Regions from separate parts of the Methylophaga sp. UBA2513 genome, predicted to be linked through region 3. Evidence: riboswitches for the same ligand, from Rfam matches in the RefSeq annotation. Region 3 holds a riboswitch; each other region holds the start of a gene.
What was found. A riboswitch is a leader RNA that binds a small molecule or an ion and turns the genes downstream of it on or off. The one in region 3 is predicted to bind cyclic di-GMP.
Positions count from the first base shown of each region.

Region 1: another riboswitch for cyclic di-GMP. It lies ahead of B3V56_RS07245 (hypothetical protein); the one in region 3 lies ahead of B3V56_RS00390 (hypothetical protein).
Region 2: another riboswitch for cyclic di-GMP. It lies ahead of B3V56_RS14665 (VPLPA-CTERM sorting domain-containing protein); the one in region 3 lies ahead of B3V56_RS00390 (hypothetical protein).

Region 1 is NZ_DDNT01000010.1:278,280-280,547, forward strand. It holds gene B3V56_RS07235 (metal ABC transporter solute-binding protein, Zn/Mn family) at 1-31, shown strand, start outside; gene B3V56_RS07240 (thioredoxin family protein) at 160-498, opposite strand; gene B3V56_RS07245 (hypothetical protein) at 677-1,216, opposite strand; cyclic di-GMP riboswitch class I at 1,234-1,320, opposite strand; gene B3V56_RS07250 (hypothetical protein) at 1,530-1,706, opposite strand; gene B3V56_RS07255 (hypothetical protein) at 1,712-2,268, opposite strand, start outside.
Region 2 is NZ_DDNT01000022.1:110,088-112,355, forward strand. It holds gene rlmD (23S rRNA (uracil(1939)-C(5))-methyltransferase RlmD) at 1-722, shown strand, start outside; cyclic di-GMP riboswitch class I at 950-1,028, shown strand; gene B3V56_RS14665 (VPLPA-CTERM sorting domain-containing protein) at 1,046-1,627, shown strand; gene B3V56_RS14670 (DNA alkylation repair protein) at 1,682-2,268, shown strand, end outside.
Region 3 is NZ_DDNT01000001.1:83,568-85,835, reverse strand. It holds gene B3V56_RS00395 (PEP-CTERM sorting domain-containing protein) at 1-290, opposite strand, end outside; cyclic di-GMP riboswitch class I at 316-405, opposite strand; cyclic di-GMP riboswitch class I at 775-857, shown strand; gene B3V56_RS00390 (hypothetical protein) at 884-1,402, shown strand; gene B3V56_RS00385 (PA0069 family radical SAM protein) at 1,496-2,268, opposite strand, start outside.

The sequences.
Region 1 (2,268 bases), on a different contig from region 3:
ACAACAAATCGTCACGGCCCTTTCCGAATAACGCCGAGATACCCAGGCTATTTATCTTCAGATAGTCTGGGTAGTGGCTCCTTAAACCGTTACACATGGTTTATATGCATAACTATTCTCAGAGAAAATCAGTCGGGACAAGGGCAAAACTGGCTCCGCTTAGTTGAGTTTCGACATCAATTCACGAACCTCTTCAGCACGTAATGGCCGCACCAGACGATCCACTTCTTGACCATTGTCTAGCAGTATCAATGTCGGCCAGAGTTTGACCCTAAACCCACGGCCCAGTCGCTTGCCCTTGCCATCATAGATTTTGATATGACGCAGCTCCGTATGTTCATTGATCACTTCGTTGATCGCTGCACGTGCTGCCTGACAATGACCACACCAGGGCGCACCAAACTCAAGTAATACCTTACCCGGCAATTCGCTGGTTTGATCAAAGGTCAATGTTTCCTGTAGATATCCTGAGTCGGCATCAGCTTGATCGATGTTCATATAATTAACTCTATGGGTAAATGACAATCTCTTTACTCAAACGCCGAAAGACTCTTCTCTCAGCCACAAAAAAAAAGGTTCATTTGCCATATCATCTTGCCATAAGTTTCTTTCAGGCAATAAAAAAGCCGTAATGAACTTAATCATTACGGCTTTAATCGGTTTAACAGTCTGGGTATTAAGCGACTGTTTTTTGAGCTCTACGACGTAAGCCCATGAAACCTAATAATGCAGGCGCAAACAAGAATGCTGCAGCAGGAATAGGCACTGCAGATACATTTAATGACATACCACCGATGTTGTCACCGTAGTTACTATCATTGATGAAGAACTGAACTGTGGCATCAGATAACAGTGTAAATGTTGCACCAAGTGCGTTCAGCAGCGCTAAATCTGCTGTCTCATATCTACCAGTATCGCTAGTGATGATATGAGTAGTGCCAGACGGTGTAGTGAATGAGTAGTTGTTGACCCAGCCTTTTGAACAACCAGTGCCATCAGCACTACAACCTTGCACTTTACCCCAAGCATTCCACGCTGTGTATGTGTCATCTTTAAATGGGCTTATTGAATAAGTACCTGCTTTCAGGTTGAGTTCAACAGCATTCGAAGAAGTGTTTGTTTTTGCATCAAGATGGACAGTTGCTGCGTTAGCAGTCAACGGCGCCATAATTAACAACCCGAGTGCGATTAATAAGTTTTTGCTAAATAACTTCATTACATAAGCCTTTGTTATTCTGCAACCCAGCCATCTTTATTCACTACTTATAAAGACCTGAAGCTTTCCGTGCTTGGCTCACACCAAGGTTGGCTTTATTAAGAAATTAATTTACTACAGCTACAGGGTAAATCGCTTTTATAGCTCAATCAATTGTACATTGGTACTAGAAGGCCTATATAAAAGTGGGTTTTGGCGATTTCTAGCATTAAGACTTCCCCACTCACATCAATCTGAACAGGCAAAGCTGGTTAGGAATACAACTATGTATCAAGTAGATAAATCAAACTCAGCGCGAAAATAACGTAACAAGCTAAAGTGAAAAATGACCAAACCAGAGAGCGAGTAGCCCTGACTTTTCCCCACCATAAGCTAGGTTCTCAATAAAGATCGCTTCTTGCATGCACTTGGCAATAAAGTGCATCGCCACCACAGCAAACAGAAACTGAATCAACGCTGGCACCCAACTCAAAACAGTCGCGCTTATCACTATTACTATTCATTATTCTCACGTGGATGTAGCTCAGACTCTATCCACTGCGCGACTTCTTGTTTGTCTTTTCGTTTTACCATCTGCCTAGTATTGATGTCTTTTGGATAAACGCAAGTGCCTGTATTGTGCTTCAACACAAATGCGCGTTTCGCCCCAACAGGGTGTTTACTTGGCGCATGAATTACTGCGGATCTTAACTCGAGACATTCAACGTCTTCCAGTGAAGCGTTTAAACCTATTTCATTTTGAGTCTTTTCAATAATGTCTCGAAATGTTCCTAAAATCAGATAACTACCATTTAGCAACGGCCCTTGACGCAAGGTTTGCTGCACATTTTGCTCCGTAACATTAATGCGCTCAAACTCGGTCACAGCAAGCTTATGCTCCTCCCCGGACGTCATTTTTATCACGGCTTGTACACACACCACATGAACAGGCCGCTCCCCCATATTCACCAACATACACAGCGCATCGGGGTTCTCATTTTGAGCATGGTGAAAAAGAAGATAGGGCCGATTATTACGGCGATATTGACTAAGAATTAACTGTAAATAGACAA
Region 2 (2,268 bases), on a different contig from region 3:
ATGTCGCATTGGTGTTTCGTAATCTGGATGAATTATCCGAGACTGATAAAAATGCATTGATTAGCTTTGGACAAAACAATAATTTATGGATTTATCAGCAACCAGGTGGGCCGGATACCGTGTCTTTATTATGGCCTGAGTCTGCTCAGCTTAGTTACGCACCAGAGCCGGGGTTGAACTTACAGTTTGACCCGAGTGACTTTACGCAGGTGAATGCGGGTATTAACGAAAAAATGATTCAAAGGGCCATGACGCTGCTGGATGTTCAGGATGGAGATCGTATTCTTGATTTGTTCTGCGGGCTCGGCAACTTTACTTTGCCTTTAGCTAAACGGGTGACAGAGGTCGTTGGCGTTGAAGGTGATGCTGCACTGGTACAACACGCAAAAAATAATGCCGCACTTAATGCCTTATCTAATGCCGAGTTTGAGCAAGCGGATCTCACCCAAACAGAATTGAAAGATTATCCTTGGGCACAAAAAGGGTTTAATAAGATTTTACTGGATCCTCCCAGAAGTGGGGCATTTGAAGTGTTGCATCAATTAGCTGCGTTAGGTGCTGAGCGATTGGTATATGTCTCATGTAATCCTGCAACGCTAGCACGTGATGCTGGCGAACTGGTGAACCAGCATGGCTACATTATGGAATCGGCAGGCATTATGGATATGTTCCCACATACCACCCATGTCGAGTCTATTGCTGTATTTGTAAAAAAACGTTAAAAAAGATTAAAAACTGTACCAAAGTACAATTGTTCCGACATAGATATCCTCATATTATGCAATCGTCCGGAATAAGTTGAGTCGGACTTATTTATCCGTTAACAGTGAAGTTATCGGACAAGTAGAGTCGTAATAAGCTGATTTATTTTACTTTTTAGTACCAAAGTACAATTGTTTGGCACATTACAACTCACTAATATCTATCTTGCAGATAGTGATTGCATAATAAACAGATAAGCCAACCTTGGTGTGAGCCATGTGACGGAAAGCCACGGGTCTTTTTTTAAAGATGGCCGGGCTGCATAGTAAACAAGGATAATTCTATGAAATTTTACAAATCGGCTATTTTAGTAGCTGCTATGTTGCTAGGTTTTTCAAGTGTTGCTTCAGCAACATTTTTCCATGGTCACCACCACCATCATGGTGGTTGTGGGGACGATTCATCTTTATGTGATAACCCTGAAACATACTCAGAAACATTTACTGCCTCAGTATCGAACTATTATGAGTTTGGTTATATGGATTTCGATGCTATCACTGACCCTGCAGATTTAGACATTACATCTGCCACACTAAAAATTTCGACAAATGCAAATGGTTGGTGGGATGATTTATATGCTTATACTGATAACTGGTATGGTACTGGTTTGAGCTACTTAGGTTCTCTGGATGGCGGTGTTGAAATGTTCAGCCTAAGCTCAGACTTATTTGACGAAATCCTTGCTGGCATCTCATTCAAGGCTTGGTTTTCAAAATGGAGCGAAGACGTTTTCTGGGCTGAGTTAACAGTGAATGGCGAATATTGCCCACCTGTTAGCGAAGTACCTGTTCCTGCTGCTGTATGGTTACTAGGTTCTGGTTTGATGGGTATGACAGCAATGCGCAGACGTAAAAAAACTGCCTAAGCTAAGACAGAATACCGTATGATAAAAGCCGCGATTCCATCGCGGCTTTTTTTTATGGCTGAACAACTCAAAAATAAACTTCATATTCCTGCAGTGAAGGAAATCGGCTCTCTGATTCATTCAGTGTGGCCTGATTTTGCTGTAACGGATTTTATTGAGACTGCATCTCTCAAACTAGATGAGCTGGAGCTCAAGACGCGTGCAGATTATCTTGCGAAGAGTTTGCATGTTTATCTACCTCACGATTATGTTGATGCAATAAATATCTTATTAGAGGCGGCTGAGTCTCTTAGAGATGAACATTTTTCTGGGTGGGCACATTACCTAGCCTGGCCATTAATTGATTATGTTGCTTTATATGGTCTGGAGCATCGCAACGTTTCTTTTGCTGCACTCGAAAAACTCACTTCATTATTTACAGCTGAGTTTGCTATTCGTTTTTTTCTGAAGGCTCACTTTGATGAAACCTATCAGCAAATGCTGTTATGGGCTGAACATGATGATGAACATGTACGAAGATTAGCTTCTGAAGGCATTCGCCCGCGTTTACCCTGGGCACCGCAACTCGCTGAACTACGTCATGATCCCGCTCTTATATGGCCGCTTCTTGAGAAGTTAAAAAGTGATTCGAGTCTATATGT
Region 3 (2,268 bases):
TTATTGTTATAACCCAAGACAAACCCGATATAATCATCATCAGCAGTCGTCTTTACTGTTATCTGACCTGATAATGCCGTGCCCTGGCTATTTTTATTGTTGTGAAAGACGGTTGGAGTACCGTTGATTCCTTGTTGAACAGCATTATTACCCGACTGTAATACCCAGTTACCGTTACCATTTGCCTTCCATGAAGACAAATCAACGGGCTGAGGTGCAGCCATAGCTGTTGTGGATATTGCTCCAAGAATGAAGCCACCCAAGAGAAGGTTTTGTAACATTTTTTTCATGCCATTTTCCTTATTCGCAAAGTGAAAATGCAACTCAGCCATCTCATTTTTATCAGTAGAATTGAGACCTGTAGCTTTCCGTGCTTGGCTCACACCAAGGTTGGCTTTGAAATTGAGCGCTGGGTTTTACCAGCAAGGAAATTCTAACCCAACCAGACGCGATAGAAAATAACGTGTTTTGTATTTTCTTTACAAAAGTTAACTTTTGTAAAGTGACATGCGTTCGCTGCTATCTAGCGATAACGCAATGAAGCTGATAATGCAACTCCATATTCCCGGTGTATAGAAAGTCTCATTGTTAATTCTTGCAATAATTCACAACCAGTTCACAGTTTTTTTGTGATCATTATCACGCGATCAAGCAAATGCTGTGCGTTACATCCCAGATTTAACTAACTGGTATGGTTCTGAAATTCAGTGATTTGTACCATCGAATCATCTGAAATAGTTCAGATGGTCACATCATTAGTTATTTGTGATGTGTTTTTTATAAAGCCAAACTCGTCGTGAGACGGGGTCGGAAAGCCACGGATCTCTAATGTAATTGGAGATGGCCGGGTTGCATTGCTTCATAGATTAAATAGGAATTTATTATGAAAAAAGCGATGCTATTTGCTGTAGCTCTTTTGTTTTCGGTTGGTGTTAATGCCGCTACGTTAAATTTGACTGGAATTGGTTCATCAGGTGCTTCTCAAAGCGTTGATGTAAACAACAACAGTACAGTTTTAGCAGGTGGTACTGTAGGTGAATCAAGCAGTTGGTCTTCAGGCTTCGATTTAACCTCAGACACTGATACTGCAGTAAAGGTTGAATGGTCATTTAACCCATTTACTGCTCTTGATAGTGCAGTACTTGTATTCAGTGAAATCACAGGTCCATCAGGTGGTTACACTGGTAGTACACAGTACTTCAACATCACTGGCGACTTTAGCTTTACAGCATTTTTAACTGCTGGTGTGTACTACGCTGTTGATATTATCGACGCTACATCTAGTATTTTGAAATATGATGTATCAGTATCTGCAGTACCTGTACCAGCTGCATTATTTTTATTCGCACCAGCCTTATTAGGATTATTGGGCATGCGTAGAAAAACTGCAGTAGCAGCATAAAACTTGAAATCAAAAATCAAGTTAACAATTGTTAGTTAGATTGAAAGGGGAACTTCGGTTCCCCTTTTTTATGTCTAATAAAGATGCTCTTTTCTAAAACAAATCCATTTGCTTTGATGGTTTGTGAAATAAGTCGGTTCGTAGAACCAATGAAGATTGGTTTATGGGGTATTTTTTTACCGCTACGTTGAATCGTTTTTTGATCATATCCGCATAGAACCCCTGACCTTCAAGTCTAAAACCAAATCGTGGGTCATTGGTTTTGCCATTCCTGGAATCTTTAATGCGATTCATAACATGTTCAGCCTTATCTGGATAATGACTGTGTAACCAATCATTGAAGAGGGGGCTGACTTCTCTTGGTAATCTCACAAAAATATAGTCAATATTGCTAGCGCCTGCTTTTGCAGAAGCATCAATAATCGCTTCTAACTCTGTATCTGTAAGAACAGGAATGACAGGGGCAATCAGAACAGAAACAGGGATGCCATTACCCTTTAATATGCTAATCGTTTGCAGGCGTCTTTGTGCACTGCTGGCTCTTGGCTCAAGTTTTCTGGCAAGTGTTTTATCCAAGGTCGTGATAGACAATTGCACATGTACCAGTTGTTTTTCTGCAAGTTGTTTAAGTATGTCGATATCACGTTCTATCATAGATGACTTTGTGACAATATTAACTGGATGGCTAAATTCCAGCATCACCTTGAGTATCTGTCGTGTGAGTTTATGATCACGTTCTATTGGCTGATAAGGATCAGTGTTAGCGCCAAGAGATAGTATTGAGCACTGGTAATTCTTTGCCATTAACTCATGCCGAAGTAAGTCAGCAGCATTGGGTTTGACCGTGAGTTTTGTTTCAAAATCCA